3 regions of the Microbulbifer mixtoriginis genome follow, and region 2 is predicted to be linked to each of the others. Evidence: predicted binding sites of a transcription regulator. Region 2 holds the regulator's gene; each other region holds the start of a gene.
The links. The regulator sigma-54, encoded in region 2, starts transcription at its own class of promoters, with help from an activator protein. The targets are predictions, from matches to a motif close to TGGCACANNNNTTGCNNT.

Region 1 (4,210 bases), 2.0 Mb from region 2:
CAGCCGAGAGGTCAACAAGTCACCGCCAGCTTTGATGCAAGCTTCAGCACTGGCATCTTCCCTGGCAATCGCTGCCTCCAACATCGCTTTGAGAAGAGACTGTTTGGTTCTGAAGTGATGAATTAAACCACCCTTACTTAACCCGCACTGGGTAGCCACTGCATCGAGAGTGAGCTTGCGTGCCCCCTTCTCTCGCACCACCTCTTCGGCAGCACGGACAATGGCAGATTTATCGACTCTGGACACATAACCTCCCGGGATTACCCAACAAACCAACCGGCTGGTCGGTATCTTAACGCTCCTCAGCAAAAGATCAAGCTATGCTACCCTCTGTCACCGTCAAGCAAGGTTAAAAAGTGTTTACGAAACGCGCTGACCGAACCAGTGAAAGTGAGCGCCCCCGATTACGGAGTTACTTATGACGGATCACGCCTGCCCCTGCGGCTCAGGTAAGAAATTTCAGAGCTGTTGCAACCTCTTCCTCTCTGGGCAAGCCTATCCCAATACTGCAGAGAACCTGATGCGCAGCCGTTATTGCGCTTATGCGATGGGAAACCTGGCCTATCTGCGCAAAACTTGGCATCCAGACACCTGTCCAGATCTTTGCCAGGAGGACCTGGAGACCCAGTGGACGAGACTGGAGGTTATTAAAAGCAAAGCTGGCCTGAAGAGATCGGTGGTAGAGTTTAAGGCGTGGTATTCAGAAAATGAGCAGGAACATGTAATTCATGAAGTATCCCTGTTCAAACTCTACAAAAAAAAGTGGGTGTACCTGGAAGCGCTCCCCGGATGGCCTGAAGAAGGCAGAACCTAAAAACCGGCAAGAGTCAGTGGCAAAATAAAACGAATCGCAACTACAAGAGAGTAAGTATCGCGGGAGCCCCTCCACTCCCGCACCTCCTTCCTTATTTTTTGTTTATTTAAAAAACGTTTTCCTGACTTTGCTTTAACGTGCGCACCACCCTTCCCCATAAGTGGATTACGCGCGATATAATTGCGAATTCTCCCACTCCCCTTAGGTGGATTTTTTTTCATATACATTCTCCTTTATCGAAAATTTTGGCAGCCAAGTGCCAACAGTCAAGGTATTTTCCTGCTAGTCTCAGCCAAGTAACCGGCTTATGCCACATCAAATAACTCCTTTTCAAAACTGCTACAAACTAGAAGTCTACCCCTTAATACATATTACCTGACGCAGGGTATGCTCCACTTCGACAAGGTCTGACTGATTATCCATAACTTGATCTATATCTTTATAGGCCGCCGGAATTTCATCAATCACTCCCTTATCTTTACGGCATTGAACACCCCTAGTCTGCTCTTCAAGATCCTGCCTGGTAAACCTCTGGCGCGCTGCGCTACGACTCATTTTGCGGCCAGCTCCATGAGCGCATGAGTGGAATGATTCGGCAATACCACGTCCACGCACAATATAGGACTTGGCTCCCATTGAGCCTGGAATAATTCCCAGCTGATCTTTTTTCGCACTGATCGCCCCTTTACGGGTAATAAAAACATCCTGCTCAAAATGGCGTTCGCGCACTACATAATTGTGATGACAATTGATTGCCTCACTGGTGAGCGTAAATTTTGGCAGATGATTTTTGAGACAATTCAAAACCAACTTCATCATTTCCTCCCGATTAACTCTAGCGTACTCCTGGGCCCAGCTTACCGCCTCGATGTAATCATCAAGATGGTGGTTACCTTCGGAAAAGTAAGCCAAATCTTTATCTGGCAGATTACGTATATGTCCTGCCATATCCTTTCGAGCCAACTGGATAAAGTGCTGTCCAATAGCATTGCCAACACCTCGACTGCCTGAGTGCAGCATCACCCAAACCGCATTATTTTCATCCAGACAAATTTCAATAAAATGATTGCCGCCACCCAGGGTCCCCATCTGGGTAACCCAAGTTTTCTGTGGCTGATGCAGCCTTTTTAGTAGCCCAGGATGTTTTTCAAACAACCTATCCACACCGGGAGCTAAAAGTTTGCAGGCAGATTCCCTGGCACTGATCATCTTGTGACGACCCTGTCCAATGGGTACTTTCACCTCAATGGCCTCCCGCAATGCCTTCAGGTTGTCAGGCAACTGATGGGCATGTAACGAAGTTCGCACTGCATTCATTCCGCAGCCAATATCCACCCCTACCGCTGATGGAATAACCGCATCTACTGTTGGGATCACAGAACCAACGGTTGCCCCTTTTCCTAAATGTACATCCGGCATTGCCGCAATATGGGAGTGTACGATTGGTAACTGAGCAATATTTTTTAGCTGCTGCAAGGCCTGCGGCTCGATTTCATCGGTATATATTTTTACCGGCACACTACCTTGCTGTGCATTTTTATTTAGCACAATTTTTACAGGCATATAGAGTCCTTGGATTGATCCAATAAATCATTAAAAGCTCTCCAAAGCCCCAAACAAAAAGCCCCGGCAAATGCCAGGGCTCTAGAGAATTCTGGCTTGAAAAGCTCAATCACTTTTCAAGCAGATGCACATGAAAAGCGATCAAAAAAACAGGTTGTTAATATCCACATTTCGCATTTCATGGCTCCTTCGTGGCTGCGTTCCACGTCAATCAAGAAATAACTAATAAAAAATGCCAGCTTTAAGCAACTCATGCCGGCAACAAACTATGTGACAAATTTTATTGCCTAGCCGTAATAAGTCAACCTAAATTTAAACTACTTTTTAGTATTTTTTCTCAACAAGTTACTATCAGGTATTAATAACCAATTAACTGAGGCATTTTTTATATGCAATCACTACGTTTCGGCAATACACTAAGCAGCCGACATATGAGCCTGTATCAGATCAAACCATGAGTTGTGAACCAGAGATTATCTATGAGGACGAACACCTGCTTGCCGCTTATAAGCCTGAAGGCTGGCTCGTTCACCGTTCCGAGATAGACCGTCACGAGACACGTATCCTCCTACAGCACCTCCGCAATCTAAGTGGTTATCATTTATACCCAGTTCACAGACTAGATAAGCCTACATCTGGAGTTATTATTTTTGGCAAAAGCAGTGCGGTCGCCGCTCAGCTCCAACATCAACTGGAAGGTAAGGGCTCCCTAAAGAAATATCTTGCTGTTTGCCGCGGATACTGCCCCGAACAGGAGACCATTGATTACCCACTCCCACCGGTAGCAGACTTTAAACACCAGAGGAAACGCCCCAAGTCAGAGCTTCCCCGCCAGGAGGCCATCACCCTCTTTCAGCGGCTCGCCACCATAGAACTACCTTATGAGGTGGATCGCTATCCCACCAGCCGATATTCACTGGTAGAAATTCAGCTGAAAACTGGTCGCCGACATCAAATCCGCAGACACTTCAAGCATATTCACCACCCCTTAATTGGTTGCCCCAAATATGGAAAATCTTCCCACAACCATTTTTTTTCTCAGCAGTTTAATTGTGGGAGACTGTTACTACATGCCGTAAAATTAGAATTACAGCACCCAGCTAGTCAAAAATTATTAGTATTACAGGCCGAACCACGAGGAAAGTTCATGAAGCTTCTGCAGACATTTGGCTGGTCTGATGCACTCAACCACTGAAGCAAAGGGAATAAAATTAGAAAACCAAGAAACACTGTGTTCGAGCGAGATATCCTAAATAGAAATCACACTTAATTCAAATCGTTAGCAGGTAATCCAAATTACGACGAAACATCTCCCTGCCCAAGCTGATCCTCGATACTCTTTTTACGTGAACCAAAGAGGCCTCTTCGCTCCACCTCAAGTTTGGGCTGAGGCCTCAAGAAATAGCGCAATTTATCTTTCTCCCACATTGCATCCTGGTAGCCAAGCTCAATCAACTCCTCAATATAGGGCCGCTCAAAAAGCAAGTAACTTGCCGCGGAGACTCCGCCTCCAGACCGCGTCGCACCTGTGGAGCGAAATAACCAACGCAACGCCGGCGGTAGATACTTTAATTTTCTCCCTCCCAATCTGGCGAGACTCTGCGATGGTTCAATAACCACGGATTCTACTGGCCGAAGAGGAGAGAGATCGGCAAATTTATCTTCTTCCACAGAATCCAGTAAGGTATTAACCCTATCCAAATGTTCCAAATCCCCTTCCAAGCTATCAATAAAAGCAGCATTGAACCACTGAGCAGTAATCTGGGCCATTGAGGGAGAATGAACCTGATTATTGCTACGCCGACTACCCCAGTGAACTGGAGAGCGGTTATC
Region 2 (4,210 bases):
ATCATAAGTAACAAATATTATTGCACCGGCGGGCATCACTCTGCCCGCGGCATGGATAGATTCGGTACACACTATGCCAACGCTCAAAGCGTTACATCTCGCGAAACAGTATAAAAAAAGAAAAGTTGTCCAGGATGTCACCGTCAGTGTTTCCAGTGGACAGGTTGTTGGCCTCCTCGGCCCTAACGGTGCCGGCAAAACAACCTGCTTTTATATGATTGCCGGGCTGGTGCAGGCCGACGCTGGCAGGGTGATGATCGACGATGAGGATATAACCCGGCTATCCATGCACGGACGCGCACGCAAAGGTATCGGTTATCTCCCCCAAGAAGCCTCTGTATTTCGCCGCTTGACGGTAAAAGACAATATCTTAGCAATCCTTGAAACCCGCAAGGACCTCTCAAGAGACGAGCGGCAACAACAGGCCCAAGCACTACTTGAGGAATTTAATATAACCCATATCGCGCAAAGCCTGGGTATGGCCCTCTCTGGTGGAGAACGACGCCGAGTTGAGATTGCCCGCGCTCTGGCCACCAACCCCGGCTTCGTCCTGTTGGACGAGCCCTTTGCTGGGGTAGACCCCATATCGGTGAACGATATCAAGGAGATCATCCGCCACCTGCGTGATCGCGATATTGGCGTACTAATCACAGACCATAATGTTCGCGAAACGCTGGATATCTGTGAGACCGCTTACATTGTCAGTGAAGGTCATATCATCGCTGCAGGCACGCCGGATGAGGTTCTCGCCAACCAACAGGTGCGCGAAGTTTATTTGGGACACGAATTCACTATTTGAGGCTAACCACCAATTTCTGTCCTTAAATTCTTCACTTAAGACGGGAATAATCATAATTCTGGAAACATAGCGCCAGCTATCACGCCAGGACCGGCACGCTTATTGCTTGTAATAGATTGAAGAGAGGGGTAGTCTGCGCCATCTTAGGACAATTTGATCGACACCCTGTCTTATCGGCCTGCGGCGCTCCACTATGAAGCAGTCTCTCCAGCTCAAGCTCGGCACACAGCTGACCATGACCCCCCAGTTGCAGCAAGCAATTCGCCTACTGCAACTCTCCACACTCGATCTGCAGCAGGAGGTCCAGGCAGCACTGGACAACAACCCAATGCTGGAAGCGGATAGCGAAGAGCAATCCGTAAAGGTGGATGAAAATCAACCACAGTCTGAACAAACACCGGAAAACACAACACAGCCGGTAGAAGAGCGCGAACTGGCCGAGGGGGACTGGGACCAGGCAATTCCTGATGAGCTGCCCGTCGACTCGCGCTGGGATGATATCTACACCAATAACAGCGGCAGCCACGAGTTAGATTCCTCCAGCTATGAGCGTAACTCCACCTCCATCGGCCTTCAGGATCATCTACGCTGGCAGCTGAACTTGACCCCCTTATCCGAGCAGGATAAGTGGATTGGTGAAAACTTAATTGATGGCATAGCCCCCAGCGGCCTCCTTGGTACTTCTGTGCAGGATGTCGCCACCTCTTTATCGATCGATGAAGATGAGGTGCTCGCGGTTCTAAAGGCTATTCAGCAGTTTGATCCCGCTGGCTGCGGGGCTCGGGATCTCAAAGAATGCCTGCAATTACAACTGCAGCAGTTGCCGCCAAATACCCCTTGGCTAAGCCAAGCGCAAAACATTATTGAGAAACACTTGGACTTACTTGGCAAAAGGGATTTTCGCCAGTTGAGTCGACGCACACGACTCACTGAAGCCCAGCTAGGCGAGGCCATTCGCCTAATCCAGACCTTAAACCCCAGTCCGGGAGAGAGCTATGGCGGGCAAGAACCGGACTATGTAATTCCGGATATTGTCGTTTCCCGCAAAACCCTTCGCTGGCACGTAGAATTGAATGCAGAGATCACCCCAAAGATCCGTATCAATGACCACTACGCCTCCCTGGTCAAGCGTGCCGACAACTCCAGAGATAACAATTTTTTGCGGGATCACCTGCAAGAAGCACGTTGGTTTATGAAGAGCCTGCAGAGTCGCCACGAGACTTTACTGAAAGTAGCCAACTGTATTGTCGAAAAGCAGCAAGGTTTTTTTGAAGAAGGCCCGGAAGCCATGCGACCTATGGTGCTGGCAGATGTTGCTGAATCTATTGGCATGCATGAATCGACCATATCCAGGGTGACCACCCAGAAATACATGCTCACGCCTCGCGGCGTGTTTGAGCTCAAGTATTTCTTTTCGAGCCACGTCAGCACAGACTCCGGTGAGGATGCCTCTTCAACCGCTATCCGCGCCCTGATCCGCAAGCTGATTGACGCAGAGACCCCGCGCAAGCCGCTCTCAGATAACAAAATTACCCTAGAGCTCGATAAACAGGGTATTAAAGTAGCCCGCCGCACTGTGGCGAAATACCGCGAGTCAATGGGAATTCCCTCCTCCAGCGAGCGAAAACGCTTGGTCTGAAGGGGCCGCTTGGGTTTCGACTCATGAGGTAGGCCAAGTCATAACCTGGCACCAATTACTACACCTTCGCAACCGAACTCCAAACTTTGAGTGTATCCTTCCATTCTGGGCCACTTCCTAGTAGGGTTGCGACCCGAAAGGAGGCTCGCCGTAATGTGATGCACCTGGTAAGGAGAAATCCATGCAGATCAATATTAGTGGTCACCACGTCGACGTTACCTCGCCAATGCGCAGCTACTGTGAGAACAAGCTGGAAAAGCTCTCAAGGCATTATGACAATATAACCAACGCGCAAGTCATCCTATCCATAGACAAGCTGATCCAGAAAGCCGAAGCCCGAGTACATATCAATGGTCACGATCTTTGCGCGGGTTCGGAAGACAAGGACATGTATGCGGCCATTGATTCGCTTACAGACAAACTGGACCGCCAACTGAAAAAACACAAAGAGAAGTTGCAGAACCACCGCTGAACTATGACACTGGAAGCTTTACTCTCTCCCCGCCTCAGCCTTTGCCATCTGGCGGGGAGCAGCAAAAAAAAATTGCTGCTCAATATCGCCCAGGCTGTAGCCGAACAATATCCACAGCATGACTCTGACACCATATTCAACCAACTGATAGCACGCGAGCGTCTAGGCTCCACAGGAATTGGCGAAGGTGTGGCTATCCCCCACTGCCGCCTTCCTGGATGTGAGCACCCTATTGGCGTGCTCTGCACTACAGAACCCGCCATAGATTTCGACGCTATCGACCGACAGCCTGTCGATCTGCTCTTTGTCTTACTGGTCCCTGAAGATTCGGAACAACAACATCTCGATACACTGGCAGAAATCGCTGCGCTCTTCTCTAACACCCAGGTCCGGGACAAGTTGAGGCAGGCTGACACTAGCGACGCACTCTACGCCCTAGCTATAGACTCAGCCGCAGCAGCCTGATTCTAGCTTTGCGCTCATATCCTGGTAATCCGATTCCGGAGTCACGATTTATAAATTACCGCCAGGAATATAAACACCATTTAATCAACGATTAAATGGTATAAAGAGCTAAAAAGAGGGGGTCCCCATGCGTTTGATTATCATCAGCGGCCGCTCCGGCTCTGGTAAAAGCTCCGCACTTCAACTGCTCGAAGATGCGGGCTTTAACTGCATCGACAATCTGCCGATTAGCCTACTACCCGAACTCATCAAGCGAGCTGAGCAGCAAACGACTAAAGGGGATACCCCCCTTGCCCTGGGAATAGACGCTCGCAACCTCTGGCAGGATATCAAACAGGCCCCCCGTGTTATTGAAGCCCTGCGCAGTACCGGCGTAGAGTGTGATGTAATCTACCTGGACGCCCGCGAACCTGTACTGGTACAACGCTTCAGCGAGACCCGCCGCAAACACCCCCTGAGCAATGATTGCACCCACTTACTCGAAGCCTTGAAACAAGAAAGAGAGCTGCTAACACCCGTCTCAGCCATAGCGGATATGGTGATAGATACCAGTAGCCTCGGTTTGCACGAGTTACGGGAGCTGATTAGAAGTCGCGTGGTGGGCGGACATTCGGAAGGGATGGCAATACTTTTCCAGTCTTTCGGCTTTAAATATGGAGTGCCAGTGGATGCCGACCTGATGTTCGACTTACGCTGCTTACCAAATCCCTACTGGGAACCCAATCTTAGGAAAAAAACTGGACTGGACCATGAAGTAGCCGAATTTTTACGCTCCCACCCCAAAACTAACAAGATGGAAGCAGATATCACCGGTTTCTTAGAGAACTGGCTGCCC
Region 3 (4,210 bases), 1.5 Mb from region 2:
AGCAGCATTCCGGCCAAAGGCGGCGATTATAGGGGGGCCGCATGACAATTGGGAGTGATTTTGAGTAAAAAATCACCGGTCGCGTTCAGAATGGCGACCAGAAGAAGAGAGCAGGTAGGGCGCGGGCGAATCTGCCGCCCGCGCCGGGGGCAATTACTTCTTGATGCCGTCTGGACGGTGCGGAATCTGTGGGCGCAATACGCCCACATTGCGGAAGCCTTCATCCAGCAAGTGAGAGGCATGTAGGCGGCTCATCACGCCGCGCGCGCAGTAAAGCAGGTACTCGCGCTCCTGATCCAGCTTGGCGAAGCTGTTATTGAGGCGGTAGAAGGGGATAGTCTCTACTTCGACGCCCTCTAGCTCCAGCGGGTCCATCTCCTCTTCATCCGGGTGGCGGATATCGATGATTACCGCGTTGCCGGCCTCCTCACGGATCTCCACTTCCGGCGCCTCGCCGTCCACTTCTTCGATGACCTCGTCGATATTCTGAATCGATCGGTTGCCGATGGCGCGATCGAGGATGGTGAAATCGAAGCGGTTTTCCTCGGATTCCACTTTTTCAATCTTGGCGCGGGTGGTGGGTTTTACCGAGATAACACCGCAGTACTCCGGCATATTGGCGGCGAACTCCTCGGTGCCGATGGCCCGGGAGGTACGGATAATATCGGTCTTATCGGTAGTGATCAGTGGTCGCAGTACCAGGGTGTTGGTGACGCTATCGATTACTGACAGGTTTTTCAGGGTCTGGCTGGAAACCTGGGCGATGGCCTCACCGGTTACTACTGCATCCACTTCCAGCTCTTTCGCGATAACGTCTGCGGCGCGCAGCATCATACGCTTGAGAATCACGCCCATGTGGGAGTCGTCTACGCGTTCGAGAATTTCTGCCACCACTTCGTCGAAGGGCACGGTGACAAAACGCACCCGATGGGAGGCGCCGTATTTGTTCCACAGGTAGTAGGCCACTTCCTTAACGCCCAGTTCGTGTTGGCGCCCGCCCAGGTTGAAGAACAGGAAGTGAGTGCGGATACCGCGTTTCATGGTCAGGTAGCTGGCCACGGTGGAATCAAAACCGCCGGAGACCAGCGATAGCACCGGGTCCTGGGTGCCCAGGGGGAAGCCGCCGAGGCCGGGGTGCTGTTCCTCGATCACGTTGAGTTTGTCGTGGCGGATCTCCAATTTGACCGTGATATCCGGGTTTTTCAGTTTCACCCCGGCCGCCCCGGTATTCTTGTTGAGGCCGCCGCCTACGTACTGCTCCACATCGAGAGATTTGAAGTCGTGGTCGCCGGTGCGTTTTACCCGCACACAGAAGGTCTTGTCCTTGAGGGCGGGGCCCCACACCGACAGGGTCTTCTCGTACATATCGTGCAGGTCGCCCAGGGGGAACTGGCGCACGCGGGAGAAGTTGGCAATGCCGGGGGTGTGAGAGAGCACCTCTTCAATGCGGCTGCCAAGGTGGGCCACGGCGTCCGGGGCGATCACATCGATCTTTTCCCAGTCTTTGCGCACCTGGATACGGTCGTCCAGCTGGCGCAGCAGGCGCTGTAGGTTGTCCTTGAGCTGGCGCGACATACGTTTGCGCACCGGATTGCTCTTGATGGTGATCTCGGGAAAAAATTTGACGACAAAGTGCATGGGAATCCGTGGGGTACCGCATGTTGATAGAAGGTGCGGCATTATAAACTAGCCGGACGCAAGTTGGTTGTGCACTGTTTGTGAGCAAGCTGGAGTATAAATGTGCCATTGTGGTGCATTTAGTTATGGCTGCACAGCCACAATACATCTATCCTGCCCCAGTCGGCCCAGTACTGGGGCCCGCACCGGCACCAGCCGCCGCTGCGACGCCACTGCCCTAATTTGGCACACTCTTTGCTTTATTTCACGCCAGGTAAAGAGCGAATGCCAGCAGTATAGGCATAGCGACCAAATACTTTTCAAGACCTGGAGGACAGCAATGTCAGCGAAAACGCTCGGTTTGATTAATGAGAGTGAAGCTAAGTGGATAGACCTGCGCTTCACCGACACCAAGGGTAAAGAGCAGCACGTATCTGTGCCCGTGTCAGAGATTGACGACGAGTTCTTCGAAGAGGGCAAGATGTTCGATGGCTCCTCTATCGCTGGCTGGAAGGGCATCAACGAGTCCGACATGATCCTGATGCCGGATGACGATACCGCTTTCCTCGATCCCTTCACCGACGAAAGCACCGTAATTATTCGCTGTAATATCGTCGACCCGATCACCGGTCAGGGCTACGAGCGTGACCCGCGTTCTATCGCGCTGCGCGCCGAGGAATACCTGAAGTCCACCGGTCTGGGTGACACCGCATTGTTCGGCCCAGAGCCCGAGTTTTTCGTCTTCGACGATATTACCTGGGGCGCCGAAATGGGTGGCGCCTTCTACAAGATCAACTCCGAAGAGGCGGCTTGGTCTTCCGGTCATAACTTCAGTGAGGGCAATATTGGTCACCGCCCCGGAGTGAAAGGCGGTTACTTCCCAGTGCCCCCGGTTGACTCTTTGCACGATGTGCGCGCCGCTATGTGTTCCGCTATGGAGCAGATGGGTTTGCGTGTTGAAGTACACCACCACGAAGTGGGCACCGCTGGCCAGTGTGAGATCGGCGTTGCCGCCAACACCCTGACCAAGAAAGCGGATGAGGTGCAGATCCTCAAATACGCCGTACACAATGTGGCCCACGCCTACGGCAAGACTGCGACCTTTATGCCCAAGCCGCTGGTAGGCGATAACGGCTCCGGTATGCACGTGCACCAGTCCTTCACCAAGGATGGCGTTAACCAGTTTGCCGGCGATGCCTACGCGGGCCTGTCCGAGACTGCCCTTTACTACATCGGCGGTATTGTGAAGCACGCGCGTGCCCTGAATGCGATCTGTAACGCATCTACCAACTCTTACAAGCGTCTGGTTCCTGGCTTCGAAGCTCCGGTTATCCTGGCGTACTCCGCGCGCAATCGCTCTGCGTCTATCCGTATCCCTTACGTGACCTCTCCTAAGGGCAAGCGTATCGAGACCCGCTTCCCGGATCCGACCGCCAACCCCTATCTGGCGTTTGCTGCGCTGTTGATGGCGGGCCTGGATGGTATCAAGAACAAGATCCACCCTGGCGATGCCGCCGACAAGGATCTCTACGATCTGCCGCCGGAAGAGTTGGCCGAGTACCCGACCGTTGCGGCGAGTCTGGAAGGCGCCCTGGATGCTCTGGATCAGGATCGTGCCTTCCTTACCGAAGGTGGTGTATTCACCGACGACGCCATTGATGCCTACATCGACCTGAAGCGCGAAGAAGTAGAGCGCCTGAACATGACCACGCACCCGGTCGAGTTTGATATGTACTACTCCGTGTAATGGCGAGCGGCATCACGCCGATGCCGTCGAGCTGTTCTCGAAAAGCCCGCACCCTACTGGTGCGGGCTTTTTTATTGGAGGTACACTGATCGGGTTGGTTGCTTTTGCCGTCTATGGTCGATTTTGTATCTCTTGGACCCAAAAGCCCTCCTCTTTGAGACTGAGGCCCGTGTATTGGGCTGAGACAAGGACTACCGCTTCGCGGCTGAGTGAGTGATGGAAAATATGAAACTGCTTCAGGCCCTTTTCCTTGCTGTTCCATTGGTGGCCTTTGCCGGCACCGATGGTGGGAATACCTCCAGTACTATTTACAAGGTCGTCGGCCCCGATGGTCAGGTGACTTTCAGCGATACGCCACCACCCAATGGGCAGGCGCAGGAGGTGCAATTGGCTCCCATCAATGTTCAGCCCATTGCCCTGCCGAGAACCCTGCCAACTCGTAAATTGTCTCCAAAAGATGAGACTGACACCGGCAAGGAGGGCTATACAGGCCCGGTTTCTATCCAGATAGTGAGCCCCCTGGATGGCGCCACCATCCCGCCGGGACAGCGCTTTATTCCACTACAGGTAGACGTGCAGCCGGTGTATCCAGAGGGGGCGAGTTTCTTTGCGGTGGTAGATGGCAAACCCTGGCAGGGTAGCTCTTCTGGAGCGGGCCTGGATATCTCCCTGCTCGAGCGCGGCACTCATACTGTGCAGGCGGTACTCACCGACTCCAAGGGCCAGGTATTGGCACAATCTCAGGTGGTTACTCTCTATGTGAAACGTCCGGGTGGCAGATTGCCTGACAACTCGGCACCGCGTGCACCGCAAGCCCCCAGGGCTCCGGTTGGGCCGGGTATCCCC

Region 1: a site for sigma-54 is predicted at 2,636-2,653, ahead of ACJJI0_RS07760 (RtcB family protein). Genes of this name have one in related genera too.
Region 3: a site for sigma-54 is predicted at 1,862-1,879, ahead of glnA (glutamate--ammonia ligase). Genes of this name have one in related genera too.

Annotation. Positions count from the first base shown of each region.
Region 1 is NZ_CP174285.1:1,781,947-1,786,156, forward strand. It holds gene ACJJI0_RS07745 (TetR/AcrR family transcriptional regulator) at 1-246, opposite strand, end outside; gene ACJJI0_RS07750 (YchJ family protein) at 419-814, shown strand; gene ACJJI0_RS07755 (hypothetical protein) at 811-1,035, opposite strand; gene ACJJI0_RS07760 (RtcB family protein) at 1,169-2,377, opposite strand; gene ACJJI0_RS07765 (pseudouridine synthase) at 2,832-3,572, shown strand; gene ACJJI0_RS07770 (patatin-like phospholipase family protein) at 3,674-4,210, opposite strand, start outside.
Region 2 is NZ_CP174285.1:4,736,581-4,740,790, reverse strand. It holds gene lptB (LPS export ABC transporter ATP-binding protein) at 74-799, shown strand; gene ACJJI0_RS20725 (RNA polymerase factor sigma-54) at 993-2,438, shown strand; gene hpf (ribosome hibernation-promoting factor, HPF/YfiA family) at 2,620-2,910, shown strand; gene ptsN (PTS IIA-like nitrogen regulatory protein PtsN) at 2,914-3,375, shown strand; gene rapZ (RNase adapter RapZ) at 3,503-4,210, shown strand, end outside.
Region 3 is NZ_CP174285.1:3,276,614-3,280,823, reverse strand. It holds gene thiI (tRNA uracil 4-sulfurtransferase ThiI) at 154-1,638, opposite strand; gene glnA (glutamate--ammonia ligase) at 1,958-3,364, shown strand; gene ACJJI0_RS14165 (DUF4124 domain-containing protein) at 3,590-4,210, shown strand, end outside.